One region of the Halalkalibacter lacteus genome, then DNA from elsewhere that is predicted to be linked to it. Evidence: riboswitches for the same ligand, from Rfam matches in the RefSeq annotation. Region 1 holds a riboswitch; each other region holds the start of a gene.
What was found. Region 1 has a riboswitch for lysine ahead of SAZ04_RS01020 (aspartate kinase). Riboswitches for the same ligand answer to the same signal wherever they lie in the genome.

Region 1 (5,610 bases):
ATGTTTTTGTCCTTCCAAACTTTTTAAAACTATGATTTTTTTCTATCTGTTTCTTTATACTGTTACTCTACTATTAAAATAATAAAAATTTTTATAGTAACAATATTATGAAACTTTTAGTAAGTTTCTGTGAAAAAAATCCGACAAATTTATTGTACTCCCATCAAGTACCCTCGTCAAGAAAACGTATACAAATCTTCAAGGTTTCAAATATAGAAAAAAGCCCTTCTTATGAGGGCTTTTGAGACATTCTAGTATTTTTATCCGATAATAATTCTTTCCGTTGGATATTTGAAATGAGTTTTTGTTTCTCTCTTTCTAATCGAAAATAAAAACGCTATTAATCCAACTCGACCAATAAACATAAGAATCATTAGCACAAATTGACTTGGAAAAGTTAAATCAGGCGTGATCCCCATTGATAAACCACACGTTCCAAACGCCGAGGCTGCTTCAAAAATAATAGAGATTAAACTAATTTGATTTCTTTCTTCAAAGGCTACTATTAATGTAACAGCCACAAACAACATTATAAGAAAAACGGATAGGACAATAAACGCTTTTTGACGATCCTCCGGGTGTATTTCCCTTCCGAATACTTTTACATCATCTTTCCCTAATGCAAAACTACGAATCGTTAAAAACATGACCGCTACGGTAGTCGTTCGTATCCCCCCACCTACACTAGAAGGACTTGCTCCAATAATCATCAATCCTGAAACAAAAAGCAAAGTACCAATATTTAACTCAGACACATCCATAATCGACAGTCCACCACTTCTGGCAGTTGCAGAGTTAAATACTGAATAAAACAACTGTTGATGCCATTCTAACCCCATATAATAATGACCCGTTTCTAACGCCCAAATTCCGATAACACCAATGAGAAATACAGCAAAGTACGTTGTCGTTGTTATCTTCGTAAACAAACTAAATTTAAAGTTATTGTTTCTTTTTGAGAAGTATTCTCTAAGTTCTAATAAAACAGGGAATCCAATAGCCCCAGCAAAAATCAGCAAAATGACAACAAACTGCACGTAATAATCATTCGCAAACGGAATAAGAGACTCACCCGTCACATCAAAACCGGCATTTGTAAATGCACTTAATGATGCAAACGCTCCTTGATAGTAAGCTTGTCCAACCGTATCAAAGTAACGGATAAAATAAGTACCAAGTATAAGCGCACCAACTAATTCAATGATTAAAGCAACAAATAAAATTCCTCTCATCAAATTAACGAGCCCTGAAAACGTGTTTTGATTTTGGTCAACCATAATCAACATTCGTTGAGAAAGGTTAATTTTTCGACCAAATAGCATCCATACAAAGGTCCCCATTGTCATAATTCCAATTCCACCAAGTTGAATAGCCAATGCAAGAAAGATAATCCCTATGTAACTGTATGTTTCGGGAACGTTCACAACAGTTAATCCCGTGACACTTACCGCACTAACAGAAGTAAATAATGCTTCTGCAAACGAAATATCGACCCCTGGTAAATGAGAAATTGGCAAATATAACAAAATGCTAAAGACAAACATTGCAATAATATAGGCGATAATAATGACCCTAAATGGAGAAAGGAATTGATTCAGTCCTGATTTCATTAATACGTACCTCCATGTTCATTTCGCGCTTAAGTATACCATTTAAGAAACAGCAAGGCTACAAGCGCAAGCTAACGAATTACTTGGTCCTAATTAATCCATACTCGAGTGATTTTTCTACTACTCATATCTATTTTCCCTTCTCAACCTTAAGACACCGTTTCTCCTTATCGTGAATTATGCTTGTACGTGATTACGACATCGTTTATGATCAAAAGTAGTAGCTATATTTTCAATAAGAAAGACCGCACTCGGGCTTTTTAAAAATCAATAGTACTGTTTTGAACTTATGCCATAATCACATTGGCTACATAACTTTACATTGTTTTACACTCGACCAAGTAATTGGTTACAAGAGTATGGAAGAGGTGCATAACCACATGGAAGTAGAAACAAATCGATTTGGGTATGATTTAATTCGGAACGATGTGCTTAGAGACTTACTAGGAAAAGACCATGATACAATTTTATATTGGATTGGAAAGTCTCTTGCGCGTAAATACCCCGTTCCAACAGTTGAAGAGATGATCACCTTTTTTGAAGAAGCGAATTGGGGAACACTCGCAAGAATAAAAGAAAAAAAACAAGAACAGCTTTTTGAACTAACCGGTGAATGGATGAACAAATCGGATCAACGTTGTTACCAATTAGAAGCCGGGTTTCTAGCTCAGCAAGTTGAGACATGGAATAATTGTATCTCCGGCGCGACTTATACCGAAAAAAATGGCTTGATCCTAATCAAAATCGAAACAGATAAAAAAGACACTATTAAATAAAGAATAGACGAAAGGTCAAAAAACAACCTTTCGTCTATTCTCTACAAGGGTCTGCCGCCTAAAACTAACTCACAATTCTATGACCTTCAAAAAAGCTCAAGTCATCACTATTGCACTAACTTATTCGGATCCTGTCACTTTCACACAGATTAAACCGTAACAGCCACTTGTACTTCTTCTGCTAATTGAAACTGCTCATGTAACATCTCTACGGCAAGAGTCATATCTGCTCCTAGAACGACTACAGAAACTTTTATCTCCGATGTACTAACCATCTTCACGAATATATCATTCTTTGCAAGCACATCAAACATTTTTGCAGCAACGCCAGGATTGGATACCATTCCTGAACCAATAATCGATAGCTTCGCAAGTTCTTCCTCGAAAGAAACATCAGCAAACTGTAAATCCTCTTGCGCTTTTCCCAAAACAGCTAGAGTCTCTTTTAACGAGCTTTGCGTAATTGAGAAAGAGATATTTACATGCTCTTCATCATATTGATTCTGGATAATAATATCGACATTCACATGATTTTCTGACAACGTCGTAAATAATTTTGATAGTGTATCAATACGGTTGGGCAGTCCTTTGACTGTCACTTTTATAACGTCATTTTCAAATGCAATCCCACGTACGACTAAATTTTGTTCCATTGAAACTTCCTCCTCGATTAATGTACCTTCCACGTCTTCCATGCTTGATGCGACCATTAGGGGAACATCATAATTTTTTGCAAATTCGACTGCACGTGGGTGCAAAACTCCTGCCCCCAAATTGGCCATTTCTAACATTTCATCATAGGAAATGGAATGAAGTTTCCTTGCTTTTTTCACATAACGTGGATCCGTTGTATACACACCTGTTACATCGGTATAAATATCACAACGACTTGCTTTTAGTGAAGCTGCTATAGCGACTGCTGTTGTATCAGAGCCTCCACGTCCAAGCGTCGTAATTTCACCCTGTTCACTTAACCCTTGAAAGCCTGCTACGATAACTACTTTTCCTTTTGCAAGCTCTGCTTCCAATCGTTCATTTTTAATAGCCGAAATTCTCGCATTGCCATGACTTGCTTCTGTTTCCATACCTGCTTGCCATCCTGTAAGCGATACAGCTTCAATTCCACACTCATGAAGAGCCATGGTTAGTAATGAGATCGTGACTTGTTCTCCTGTTGTAAGAAGCATATCCATTTCTCGCTTGCTTGGTGCGTCGGTAATTTGATTTGCTAACGAAACGAGTTCATCTGTTGATTTCCCCATAGCAGATACAACAACGATAAGCTCATGGCCCTCTTTAACAGACCGTTCTACTCTTGATGCAACATGCTTGATTCTCTCTACTGACCCTACTGATGTTCCTCCATATTTCTGTACTATCCTTGCCATTTTCCGCGTCCTCTCCTTATTCCTCACAGGGATAATGGAATGCAAAAAAGCAACAATAAGGAAAACCCCTCACTGTTGCTAGTCATACCAGTCCGGTACCACACTGCTCCCTTTTTCTCTCGTGAGATAGTTCTCCACATACCAATTGGGTGTAGGTATGTGACAGCCCTATGCTTTTTCAACATAGGTCCAGCACAAGAAGGATGAGACTATTCTTGCACTTCGGCGAATTCCCCTTTCAACTCTCTTCAACGGTTCTCATTACCATCAGAAAGCGTACTATTGGTTTTCGCTCCTCTACCAATCACTTCATTTGAAGTGTGGCATATTCAATTGATTTACATTCTAGCAAAGGAATTAAAATCACGCAAGAGAGATTTATAAACAAAAAGGGACGACCTTTCCCTTTTTGTTTATAAATCGAAGCGATGTGCGGAGCCGTCGTTATCTTTTAAGCCTTTTGAGTGCTCTTCTCAAAAGGCGCACGACGTGTGGAGCCATTGCAACATGTTCGCACTCTTTATGATAAAGGGACGACTTTCTCCTTTTTGTTGAGACTATTCCTTTTTTTCTGTTAACGTCTCAACAATCGCCTCTGCTACTTTTTCTGGAATCGCAAGCTGTCTTAGATCTTCAACTGTTGCTTCCTTCATTTTTTTCACTGATCCAAAATGCTTTAAAAGTTGACGTTTTCGTTTCTCTCCAACACCAGGAATATCATCGAGCGCTGATTTAAAAAATGTCTTCGAACGAGTTTGACGATGAAATGTAATCGCAAACCTGTGTACTTCATCTTGAATTCGTTGCAATAAATAAAACTCGTGACTATCCCGTCTAAGTGGAACGATAGTAGGTGGGTCTCCCATCAACAACTGTGATGTTCTATGTTTTTCATCTTTTGCTAGTCCACAAACTGGAATCGATAGGCCAAGTTCATCAGCGATCACTTCTTGGGTAACTGCTATTTGACCTTTCCCTCCATCAATGACGATCAGATCTGGTAAAGGTAAGGATTCCTTTAAAAGGCGAACATAGCGTCTACGAATTACCTCACGCATTGATCCATAATCATCTGGCCCTTCTACCGATTTTATTTTGTATTTGCGATAATCTTTTCGACTCGGTTTTCCATCTACAAACGAAACCATTGCTGAGACCGGGTCTGTTCCTTGTATATTTGAATTATCAAACGCTTCGATTCGATAAGGAGTGGCAATGCTCATCGCTTCCCCTAAACGTTCAACTGCTTTAACCGTTCTTTGTTCATCACGTTCAATTAAAGAGAATTTATCTTTTAAGGCAATCGCAGCATTTTGATTGGCAAGATCAAGTAGCTCCTTTTTCTTTCCTCGTTTCGGATGATGCGCTTTTACTTCTAATAACTGTTCCATCAAACCAAGGTCCACTTCATCTGGTAGTAAGATTTCGGCTGGTTTAATATGTTCCTTTTTTAAATAAAATTGGCCAATAAACGTCATCAAATCTTCAGAGGCATCTTTATAAAAAGGAAAAATCGAAACATCTCGTTCAATCAGTTTTCCTTGGCGAATAAAGAACACTTGGACACACATCCAGCCCTTATCGTACGAAAAACCAAATACATCCCGATCAACGAGATCACCAACCATCATCTTTTGCTTTTCAATGACTGTATCCATATGTTGAAGAGTATCACGAATTTCTTTCGCACGCTCAAAGTCCATTTCTTCAGCAGCTTTCATCATTTTCTCAGTTAACTGCCCTTTGATTTCATCATGGCCAGACCGAAGAAATTTCGTAATATCTTGAACCATCACTCGGTTCTGCTCTTTAGTAACTTCTGCCACACACGGTGCT
Region 2 (5,610 bases), on a different contig from region 1:
CATTGAGTACGATGAATTAATATAGAATGTTTTTTAGGGATGAGTGGTCAAAGGAGGAAAAAGGAGGTGTGAATGATGGCTCGTTATCGAACAAAACCCATCGTGATCGAAGCTGTAAAAATTACAAGAACGATTACGATCGAGACTGCAGAAGGATCAATGGTTGGCCATCCTGGCGACTATCTAATTACAGATAAGAATGGGGAGCAGTATCCATGTTCAGCAGAGAAATTTGTGAAAACGTATGAGCGCGTGAAAGATGGCTCAGATGTGACAGCTTTCCTAAAGAGATCCTTACGAAAACTGAAACGAAAATCGAAAGAGATTTTTGTAAAAACATAGATTTCAGATAAGTAGAGACTGCCAACTTTATTAATTCCTAAAGTATTCAGCGTTCTCTTCCTTAGATTTTAGGAAGTATATTCTAAGGAGGTTTTTCTTTTTTTACGTTAATTCTATTTCTTAACAGGCACATACCCTGTTTTCTCCTTCTTTCGATCTCTATTAGTTTAAGTTTCCTCTTACTCGATCATAAACATTTAATTAATTTTGATAGATTTTTCTACTACTAATGCAAAAAGGATCAACCTCCAACGAATGAAGGCGACCCTATTATTCATTATGTTTTTTCACCATACATTTTCTTTAATACAACCACTGTTGCAAAAAGAAGACCAAATGCCACTGCTAAGCTTAATAAAACACTTGTTGTCATTCCGAGTACTAGATAGGAGATCATCGTAATTCCAGCTGCTACTAATGCATATGGCAACTGTGTCACGACGTGATCGATGTGATGACTTCCTGCTCCAGTAGAGGAAAGAATCGTCGTATCTGAAATCGGAGAACAGTGATCTCCAAAAATGGAACCAGCAAGAACGGCCGCCATCATCGGCAACATCATCGTAATATCAATCACCGCAGCCATTTCACCGGCAATCGGAAGCAACAATCCAAACGTCCCCCAAGATGTTCCCGTTGAAAATGCGGCAAAACCCGCAATCACAAATAAAATAACTGGTAAAAACATTGAATGAAGATTCGCCTTTTCGACAAGTGACGCTAAATACGTTCCTGTCCCAAGATCACCGATTATGGAAATAAGCGTCCAAGCAAAGAATAAAATATAAATAGCTGGAAGCATTGACTTCATTCCAACTAGAAGTGAAGTGCCTAGTCCTGTACCTGATTTAGGCTTACGCACATTTAACATAAGGGCAATCACTAAACCAAAAATTCCACCGTACACAAGAGCCGCTGCTACATCCGTATTTTCAAAGATCGTTAATAGCGTTGCTTCGCCTTCCGTCCCTTGAATTCCAGTTGTAATCATAAAAAAGACTGTCCCAACAATTAACGCAACAATCGGCCATACTAAGTCGCCAACTTTTCCTTTTTTACTCGCTTGAATCTCTTCTTGCGAACCAGGAATAGCACCTAAACCGGGGTTGAACAATTCGCCTGTTTTCATCGCGCGCTGTTCGTGAGCTTTCATCGGTCCAAAATCAAGGTTGAACCATACAACAGCTACTACAAGACCAATCGCAACAAGTGCGTAAATATTCATCGGAACCATTAACATGAACGCTTGTAACGCTTCATACTGCGTTACCGAATGCGTTGCAAAAATTCCAGCAATAATGGCAATAATGTAGGCACCCCAACTTGAAATCGGAGCAATGACACACATTGGCGCAGCTGTAGAATCAACCAAATATGCTAATTTTGCACGTGAAATGCGGTGACGATCCGTTAAAGGTCGACTAACATTTCCAACTGTTAAACTATTAAAGTAGTCATCAATAAAAATGATCAGCCCTAATACAACTGTTAAGATTTGAGCACCTACACGCGTTTTCACTCTTTTCATGGCCCATTCACCAAATGCACAGCTTCCACCAGAACGCGTAATGAGCGCCGCCATCATTCCTAATAACAAGAGGAAGAGAATGATAAAGAATTCCCACGTATTAATGGCAAACCCCTCATCTATGATCGCCCAAGTTACCGTTTGAAATGTCACAGTCTCTACTTCATAATCGAAAATGATCCCCATAACAATTCCATAAATATTGGCTGCCGCAGAAAGCGGATTAAAATTGTGTAACATCAACGCTCCAATAATAGCCCCTGTCCCAAGTGATACTAAGACACGTCTTGTAACAATAACCATGACAAGAGCTAAAATCGGAGGCACTAAAGAAAAAATAGATGATTCCATATAAAGACCTCCTAAAAATGTCTGGCACTTCATTTATTAACGACTTCATGAGCGTGCGCTCACTTTGGTAAACTGTGCTTACTTCTACATAGCTTCAAACAGAAAAAACGACAATGGTTAACCCACTGTCGCCGTGAATGCCGAGTGAATCCCCTTTATCATGATAGTCCTCCACAACTTGATCGCTTCAAGCTATGACAGCCCTGCATTTATTTAATGCAGCTCCAGCAGAAATAGCCTGACCACTACTTCCACTTCGGCAACATCCCCTTTTTCTTTTCCTCAACGTTGTCATCCTCAGAAAAGGTACTGATGGCAGTCGCGCCTCTACCTCATCGTAAATGAGGCACTTCTATTTAATTACCAATTATGGATAGTATCATGTTTTGATATGAAAGACAATGTTAATTTCCACCACTAGTACCCAAGTCTAGACCACTCCCGTTAGAGGATTTTTTTAATTCAGCAGGTAAAATCATTCCGCCTCCACCATCTGAGTAGTATTCAGGTACTTTTCCTTGGATATTGACAAAACCAACAGGAATCGTTGTTTTTACGGCTTCGGTGTTTGTTGCAAACGGAATAACGATTTTCACATCAACAATCACATCAAAATTAAATGAGATCGTCGTATTATTGATTCCGGTATTTTTCGTTTCAGCATTAAGATCGGTTTTCACATCACCAATCGCTGAGAAGCGAACCGGAATTTGTGGTCCCAATTGGGCAAGTAAGGCATTGTTTGTCGCTTGACCGAGAGGAATGCTATAAATGATACCACCTTCAGTAGTAAGACTTTCATTGTTACCTTCTGAATCAAATGTAACATCGAAGGCTTCTCCTTGTTCTATCGCTTTCAAGTGGCGTTGAACGCGGTTTGTTGCTTCAGATAATATTTTGTTATAAATTTGTGTATTAAATTGGATCAACTGTATATCATCATTCGCATTTTTTTCGATAATAAATAGATCTTCCTGATTAAGATCACTCGCAATTTTTTTCGATACGGCATCATTAATTGCCTTTGTTGCAATGACTCTCGTCTCTGTTGTAGCGATAGACATCAAAGTTGGCCGAATCCCCTTCTCAATTATCCACAACCCTTGTACTGTCAACACAACAAAAATAAGAAAAGATAAAAGCAGCACATAACGAAATGGTAGCGGACCTTTCCGAGTTTGGGGTCTATGTCTTCTTGGTGCTCTCATGCTGAAAAACCCCCTTCACCACATTTCTATGCAGGAAGGGAGACAGTTTGACCAAAAAATTTATACAAGGCTAACACTTTTTTCGTTCATACGTTCGGAATTCATGCGGGTAGCGGTTTTTCTCATCCACTTTCCCCATTTCCACTGAGGCAATTTCCCACTGTTCTTCTTCTATCTTTGGAAAATACGTATCCCCATCAAATGTCTCATCTATATATGTAACATAAAGACGATCAACATAATCCCAAAACAATCGGAACACTTCTGTTCCACCAATGACAAAGCACTCCTTTTCCTGCTTTGCCATTTGCAAAACATCCTCAATGTCGTGTACAACTTCACAGCCCTCCGCTTCATAACCTTCACTTCTTGTAAGCACCACATTTTTCCGTTTCGGCAAAGGTCGACCAATTGACTCGTACGTTTTTCTTCCCATCACAATCGTGTGTCCCGTTGTAACCCTTTTAAAATAAGCGAGATCCGCTGGCAGATGCCAGGGCAGTTGATTTTCTTTCCCGATCAGACGATTGCGATCCATTGCAACAACAAAAGAAATCATGGAACCGCCTCCTTTCCTTTTGACTTTTGTTCTATAGTACCATATATTGTTGGCTGGACAATAAATTTACGTTTTCCGGCGGACATAGAAACCTGACCTGCTCCATCAAAATATCATCAAAATAAAATCCCGAAAACTGGTATATTTTTTACTTTTAAGTGAATTTCATCTTGTAACTAGTTGACAATGAGGTAATAATATTTTATAATCAACAATGTAAACGCTTACATTATTAACTTATTAGATCCAAAGGGAGTGACGTTATGTCTTTTGTAACCCCATCTCAGATCGATAAAGAACTGATTATCGATACCCTTTTAGAAAATCAGTTGTTCAAGATGCCTGACGGCCGCCAACTATATGAAGCAACAGAAGAAGAACTAAGACTATTAATTTGTTCTGAAATTGATAACCACCATACATTTTGTGATTTATAACATCACAAATTTAAGCCTGTACCAATGGTCAAGAGCGATCATGATACGGGCTTTTGTTATGCATTCGGGAAGTGCCAGGCACCTCCCGAATGTTTGAAATACGTTCGGAATGACTACACTTGCTAGTAATTGAGGTGAGTCAAATCTGTATATGTATAGAATATTGTTAGGTTGCTGGCCCCTCGTTTTACTGCCTTTTTTGTTCACAGAGAGTTTTCATATACATTACAACCTACCTTCTACGTATTCCAACTTGTATGGTTATGTATATTCTTCTAGGAAAATATCAGTGTATGTCGATCAATCGTACAAACAAAATTACTAAGGAGGACTTCTATGTTGAAAGCAATTGGATTAGGCGTTTTTTTCGTCATTCTTTGTGTCGCTATTCCTAGTTTACTCGGTTATTATCATAACGATCATGAACAATCCACCGACTCTTCAGTGCAACAGACAGAGAAAGAACCAAACTTTGATCAAATAATTGACGAAGAAACTACCGATTCAGACAAACACGATAAGACAGATGTAAGTCTTGAGAAGAACAACGAAGAAAATGAAGATCTAGTTTTTACAACAACCGATGAAGCGATGGAAGCCGTATTAGAACACTTTTCCCTAACAGAGCTGATCAGTATTTATCAAAGTATACGAAATGGAGTCGATGATGAAAGTAGAGAAGAATTAATAACAATGCTTCAAGAGCGTTTTTCTGATGAAGAAATTGAAGCATTAAAAGTAATCGGATTTTCTGAATTGGATAAAGTTTTGCAGTAAGATTAAGTACAGTTATAAATCTCCTCCCTCTATGAATAACGATCAACACACCTCGGAACAGAATTTTTGGCATATGCGAATTGTGCCCTCACTAATGATTGATCAACCAATCATTAGTGAGGGCATCTCATTACATATTTTGTTCTTTTCTCTTTAAAAGTTGCATAGGTACGTTTTGTTTTGTCGTCATTCTTTTCGTAAAATAGCTGTGAAGGAGCATTCCAATAACAATTAAAGACAGACCTAATACCGCTAATCCACTTGGCAATGGAGCCGAAAAGAGCAACATCTCACCTATTAAGACAAATAGTACTTGTGTAGATTGAGTCGCTTCCACCGCTGCAAGCTTCCCTTGATAGAGGCGAACGCGATCGGTAGCAATAAAAAATAAGGTCGTAGCAATCACCC
Region 3 (5,610 bases), on a different contig from region 1:
ATGGATGCTAGTGGTGTAGCAAAAACGACGTGGCTTGATGAGCACCATATCATTTCCTATCCTGATTATTACGTTCAATCGAAAGATCGTCATCCAGTTGATTTTGTTGCTAATATATTAACTGAGATCGGGCAAAGTACAAGGATTATTGGTGTAGAAATGGATGTTCATTATTTTACTGCATTATGCTATGAGCGATTAAAACATGGATTACCAAATGCAACGTTTAAAGACACATCGAGTCTGATCAATATGATTCGCTTAATCAAATCAAAACAGGAAATAAAGTATATGAAAAGAGCTGGAAAAATTGTTGAGAATGCGATGACGGCAGCGTATGACCGAGTTCAAGTGGGTGTAAGAGAATGTGATGTTGCGGCAGCTATTTATCATGCTCAAATTCAAGGTACAAAAGAATTTGGTGGTGACTATCCATCAATCGTCCCTATGATGCCAACGAATGAAAATACTTCTTGTCCACATCTCACGTGGACAGAAAGGGCCTATGTAAAGGGTGATTTTTTAACAATTGAAATAGCAGGCGCTTATAAGCGTTATCATGCCCCTATGGCTAGAACGATGTCGATTGGAACAGCTCCGAATGAGGTGAAAGAGCTTTCGAAAGTGGTTGAGGAAGGGATCGAAGCGACGCTTGATTTCATTCAACCGGGTATTGGAGCTGAAGAAGTGGAACGGGTTTGGAGTAAAACAATAGGTAAGTATGGTCACAGAAAGAGCTCTAGACTTGGCTATTCAGTAGGGTTAAGTTTTCCACCAGATTGGGGCGAACATACAGTTAGTTTTCGCCCAGGGGATGAAACCATCTTAGAACCAAATATGACTTTCCATTTGATGCCAGGAATTTGGTATAACGATTACGGTGTTGAAATTACCGAAACCATTCAAATCACAAATACGGGTGTGGAGCTATTAACAAATTTCCCACGTAATTTGTATGAAAAACCAACTCTTTCCATCTTAACAGATGAGCAAACCTCTTAACTGTAAGTGTCTCAAAGGTTAAAAAATGGCTTATTGAGACACTTCTTTTTCTTTCCCTTTATAAGAGCCTTTTAATTAATGAACAAGGTAAATAAGATACTCAGATACGGGTATATATGAAAGACAATTTTTTGGTACAGGATATTTAAAAAAATCAATTAGTAAACATAGAACAGTTTACGATACTATTCATGAAAAAAGCATGTAGCCCTTGGCTACATGCTTTTAAAAAAGGTAAGAAAGTATAACCACATCTTAACTTACAAAGAAATTCATCGTTGGATGTACAACGGTTTGGAGCTCTTGTTGTTGCTCTGCAGTCAATGGGACAAGAGGTAAGCGAACCGATCCAACTTTGATTCCTTTCATTTCTAACGCAGCTTTAACAGCTGTAGGATTTGGGGCCATAAATAATGATTTCATAACCGGGACAAGTTGACGATGTTGCATAGCAGCAGCGGTCACTTGTCCTGATTGGTAATTTCGCACCATTTGTTGCATTTCATTTCCAACAATATGAGAAGCAACAGACACAACACCTGTTCCTCCAATTGCTAAAATAGGCAATGTTAAACTGTCGTCACCACTATAAAGGGAGAACCCTTCAGGTGCATGTTCAATAATCGTTGCCATTGCATCTAAGTCACCACTTGCTTCTTTCGTCGCTACAATATTTGAGAGTTGAGCTAAGCGTAAAGTTGTTTCAACACTCATATTAACGGCACTGCGTCCAGGAATGTTATAAAGCATAACTGGCAATTTCGTTGCTTTAGCAATGGCACTAAAATGAGCGTACATTCCTTCTTGAGATGGTTTGTTGTAATAAGGGACAACAAGCATAATCGCATCTACACCAATTTCTTCTACTTGCTTTGTAAGTTCAATGGATGCATTTGTATTATTTGATCCAGTTCCAGCAATAACAGGAATTTGTCCATTTACAGATTCCACAACAGTTTTAAAAAGAAGGAGTTTCTCTTCTGTAGAAAGAGTAGGTGATTCACCAGTCGTTCCAGCTACTACTAAAGCATCGGTTCCATTTGCAATAAGATGTTGTACAAGTTCCTTTGTTGCTGCAACATCCAGTTGTCCATGTTGATTAAATGGTGTGACCATTGCAGTTACAATTCGTCCAAAATTCATCCAATTCACCCTCGATTCATAAAATTTTCCATGTACGTATGGGTTAGATGGGCTACTGGGAGGCACAAAAAAACAACAATGAGGCCTCTACTCATTGTTGTTAGGTTAAGCGATTTTAGCAAAACCAATTCAATGTGTGAGATAGCCCTCCATATAGCAAGATTGCTATATGACAGTACTGTCCTTATTTAGAACAGTCCCAGCTAATAAATAATGAGTGTTATTAGCTTCGGCAAATACCCCTTTCAGTTAGCTTCATTGGAGCTCATTCTCCTTCACTAACATACTAATGATATTTGCACCTCTACCCTCACTTCAAAGTATGAAGTAAGATATAACGTAATTTGTGTTTACCTTACCAAATGTTCTTAATGAATGCAATGGTTTATTAAGAATTTCTTTGTATTAAGTTTAGAAGCTTGTCCAGTTCTTGACTACATTGAATGGTAACTTTTGCAGTCATTCCATACTTCTTGGCAAGAATCAACATTTGTAATCGCTTTTGCTCTATTTCTACATACATTTATTTCCACTCCACCTCTACTATTTTAAACAGAAACAGACAACTTAGAAGTTGAACCTGGAGCTATCACTAATGCGTGGACTAAAAAATGTCTATTTAAAAATTATTATAACCAAAAGAAAAATGTTGAAAAGTGTTTCTTCTAAAGTAGTCATAATTAGTGAAAAACAGAAAAAAACCGACAAGATTTGCAGTGGGAAATGAAGAATTTCTATATTTTTTCAGGTTGAAAATACGAAGTCTTTCGCACAATAGGGATAGGAGGGATTTCAATGAAATATGTCAGCTACCTGCTTATTGGAATAATCTTTTTAACAGGTTGCACGTTACCTCAAAAGGAAGAGATGGGAGCAAATCCAAATCGGAACGAAGGGTTTAGTGGGTATGGCGTAACTCATGCTCGTAATTTAGAGGGGCCGCTTTCTGATATGATGGTTCCAGATGATGCTCCAAAAGGATTAACGGATCCAGCTCCACACTTAACACATGAGGGAGCATACACAACAGGGAAACGTAACTTAAGTATGGATCATGAAGGAATAAACAAGCAAGGCCCGAGAATCTTAAACAACCGCCCTGGGATAATTCGTGATAAATATCCTCACAGTACAGATACACAATTGAATGAGAAAACAACAATACAAAGTAATAGGCACCTGCAGGCAACGACAGATTTAACAAGAAAAATTGAAGCTCGTGTTGAAGCATTAGAAAATGTTCGTGACGCTCATGTAATGACTGATGGGAATCGAATTGTCATCGGTTTAGAATCAAATGAGCAAGACCGTGTGAAACTCCGTCGTTCGGTTGAGCAAGAGGTTGAACAGGTAACAGAACTTTCGAACATATATATTACGACCAATCGGAAAATGATTAATCGAATGAATGCAATAGAACACCATGTTGGAATTGATAAACCATTTGATTCCATCGGTGGAACTGTGGGGGATCTAGCTGATTTACTAGATGATGGAGCGCATGGAAGAAGGTAGAACAGGGGGGAAAGAAAACCCTGTTCTTTTTTATCTAATAATATTGAATTAATGGATTCCTAATTCCTCCGTTATAGATAGGTATTCACGTTCCATTAGCTTGTGGGACATAACGGCATTTTCATAATAGACACGAGCATTCGTTACTTGAAGAGGATGGATTGGTTCTTTCATATCAAGCAAAACTCTCTCTAAAGCATCGACTTCGATAAGTGTTGATAAATGTACATGGTGTAACCCGTCAAAAAGTTCAGGTCTATTTAAATCAATGAACATTGAACTTTTTTCTCTCAGTTCTTCTACCTGTGTAAGTACAGCCTGCACATCAGTCGTGTGAACGGTACTCTGTTCAAATAAAGGTGCCATTTTTTCTAATATTGTAGCTGTTTCACTAATATAGTGACCCGCTTCATCACCGTAGGACTCAAGTGCGGTGTATTTAGGGACACTTTCTTTGTTTTGATCTCTTATACTCGCTGCTTTTGGATAATAATGGTATTCAGTTTCTGTTTGTTGTGCTTCAATATCATTTACAATTTCTGCTTCAGAGTCAGCTCCGCAACTTGCGAGCATGAAACTTGTCCCGATTATTATCACTAACTTCCTTTTTTGCAAAGTACATCAACCTCCGATATACAAACGTTTCCTCTAGTATGAAGCAAGCAGGAAAAAGTATGCATTAACTCCAAATTTCCACCGTAAGATGGTACAAAGGACGGTGGTATATTCAATGTTTACTTTTATAATAAGTATAGCGTTGTCATTGTTTTTTTTATTGTTTTTGGGGTTTATGATACTTGGAAATAGAGTAGCTCACGTCATTGAATATCAACAATCAAAGGAAGCAGATGAAACATTAACTGAAATTGCACAAATGATGCAGCAAGACGAAGAAAGAACAAGGGAAATAGTGAATAAAAAGAAGTAAAGAAATGAAGGGAAGAGATGTGTGGAGCGTATCACCTAACTCGCATGCTGTAAAAGCATGCTTTTTTGTGTGTGAAAGTGAATGACTGCTTCCAAAAAGTAAGCTAGCAAGAATAATAACAAAATAACATGAATAATGTGGGAGTATTTAAACCAGGCTGTTGGTTATGGGTATGCAGCTTAGATCTGTACATATAGGAGTGGAAATAGTTGATCAAATTAATTGCAATTGATATGGATGGTACCTTACTTGGTGATATAAGAAAAGTTACAAAAGAAAATGCTAAGGCAATAAAAGAAGCTCAAGAACAAGGAATTGTAGTTGTTGTTGCTACTGGAAGAGATGAGAAAGAAGCAAGATTACCGATAAGAGAAGCTAGTATTACTTGTCCAATCATTAGTGTGAATGGTGCTCAGTCTCGAGATGAAAGAGGAAATGTATTATCGACCTTTCCGATTAACGAGGATCAGATGAATGTCATTTTTGACATTTTAACTTCAAATGAAATCTATTTTGAGCTTTATACGAATCATGGAACCGTTTCAAACAATTATGAAAAAGCGTTGCAAGCAGTTGTAGATTTCTTACTTTCTTCTGGATCTGATGATGATATGGAGACGATGCGCAAAATAGCAAAAGACCGGTTTGATGTCGGAGCAATAAAATTGGTCGATAGTTACCATGCCTTTATAGAGCAAGAAGCTACGATACTCCTAAAGATACTCGCCTTTTCAAAAGATGATCAAAAGCGAACTACGACAAAAAAGAAGCTGATGGAAATCGACCAATTAGCTATTAGTGCCTCTGCACGAGATAATATCGAAATTACAAGCGTTCATGCTCAAAAAGGATTAGCGGTAATGGCTTATGCACAAAAGGTAGGGGTTTCTATGGATGAAGTGATGGTAATTGGTGATAGTTTTAATGACGTTTCCATGTTTGAAATAGCGCGATTAAAAGTGGCAATGGGAAATGCGGAGCAAGAGATTAAAGATTTGGCTGATTTTATAACGCATTCAAAT

Region 2: it holds a riboswitch for lysine, as region 1 does, so the genes downstream of both, SAZ04_RS13070 (Na+/H+ antiporter NhaC family protein) here and SAZ04_RS01020 (aspartate kinase) in region 1, are expected to answer to the same signal.
Region 3: it holds a riboswitch for lysine, as region 1 does, so the genes downstream of both, dapA (4-hydroxy-tetrahydrodipicolinate synthase) here and SAZ04_RS01020 (aspartate kinase) in region 1, are expected to answer to the same signal.

The regions. Positions count from the first base shown of each region.
Region 1 covers NZ_JAWRVL010000001.1:208,913-214,522, forward strand. Annotated here, with positions in the region: gene SAZ04_RS01010 (TrkH family potassium uptake protein) at 261-1,610, opposite strand; gene SAZ04_RS01015 (YslB family protein) at 1,991-2,386, shown strand; gene SAZ04_RS01020 (aspartate kinase) at 2,536-3,774, opposite strand; lysine riboswitch at 3,894-4,082, opposite strand; gene uvrC (excinuclease ABC subunit UvrC) at 4,332-5,610, opposite strand, start outside.
Region 2 covers NZ_JAWRVL010000016.1:58,265-63,874, forward strand. Annotated here, with positions in the region: gene SAZ04_RS13065 (hypothetical protein) at 73-342, shown strand; gene SAZ04_RS13070 (Na+/H+ antiporter NhaC family protein) at 620-2,221, opposite strand; lysine riboswitch at 2,378-2,559, opposite strand; gene yunB (sporulation protein YunB) at 2,626-3,429, opposite strand; gene SAZ04_RS13080 (dihydrofolate reductase) at 3,500-3,988, opposite strand; gene fbpA (Fur-regulated basic protein FbpA) at 4,252-4,425, shown strand; gene SAZ04_RS13090 (hypothetical protein) at 4,762-5,202, shown strand; gene SAZ04_RS13095 (DMT family transporter) at 5,333-5,610, opposite strand, start outside.
Region 3 covers NZ_JAWRVL010000007.1:44,192-49,801, reverse strand. Annotated here, with positions in the region: gene SAZ04_RS06955 (M24 family metallopeptidase) at 1-1,002, shown strand, start outside; gene dapA (4-hydroxy-tetrahydrodipicolinate synthase) at 1,258-2,145, opposite strand; lysine riboswitch at 2,280-2,460, opposite strand; gene SAZ04_RS06945 (aspartyl-phosphate phosphatase Spo0E family protein) at 2,534-2,668, opposite strand; gene SAZ04_RS06940 (YhcN/YlaJ family sporulation lipoprotein) at 2,941-3,660, shown strand; gene SAZ04_RS06935 (hypothetical protein) at 3,709-4,275, opposite strand; gene SAZ04_RS06930 (hypothetical protein) at 4,451-4,588, shown strand; gene SAZ04_RS06925 (Cof-type HAD-IIB family hydrolase) at 4,798-5,610, shown strand, end outside.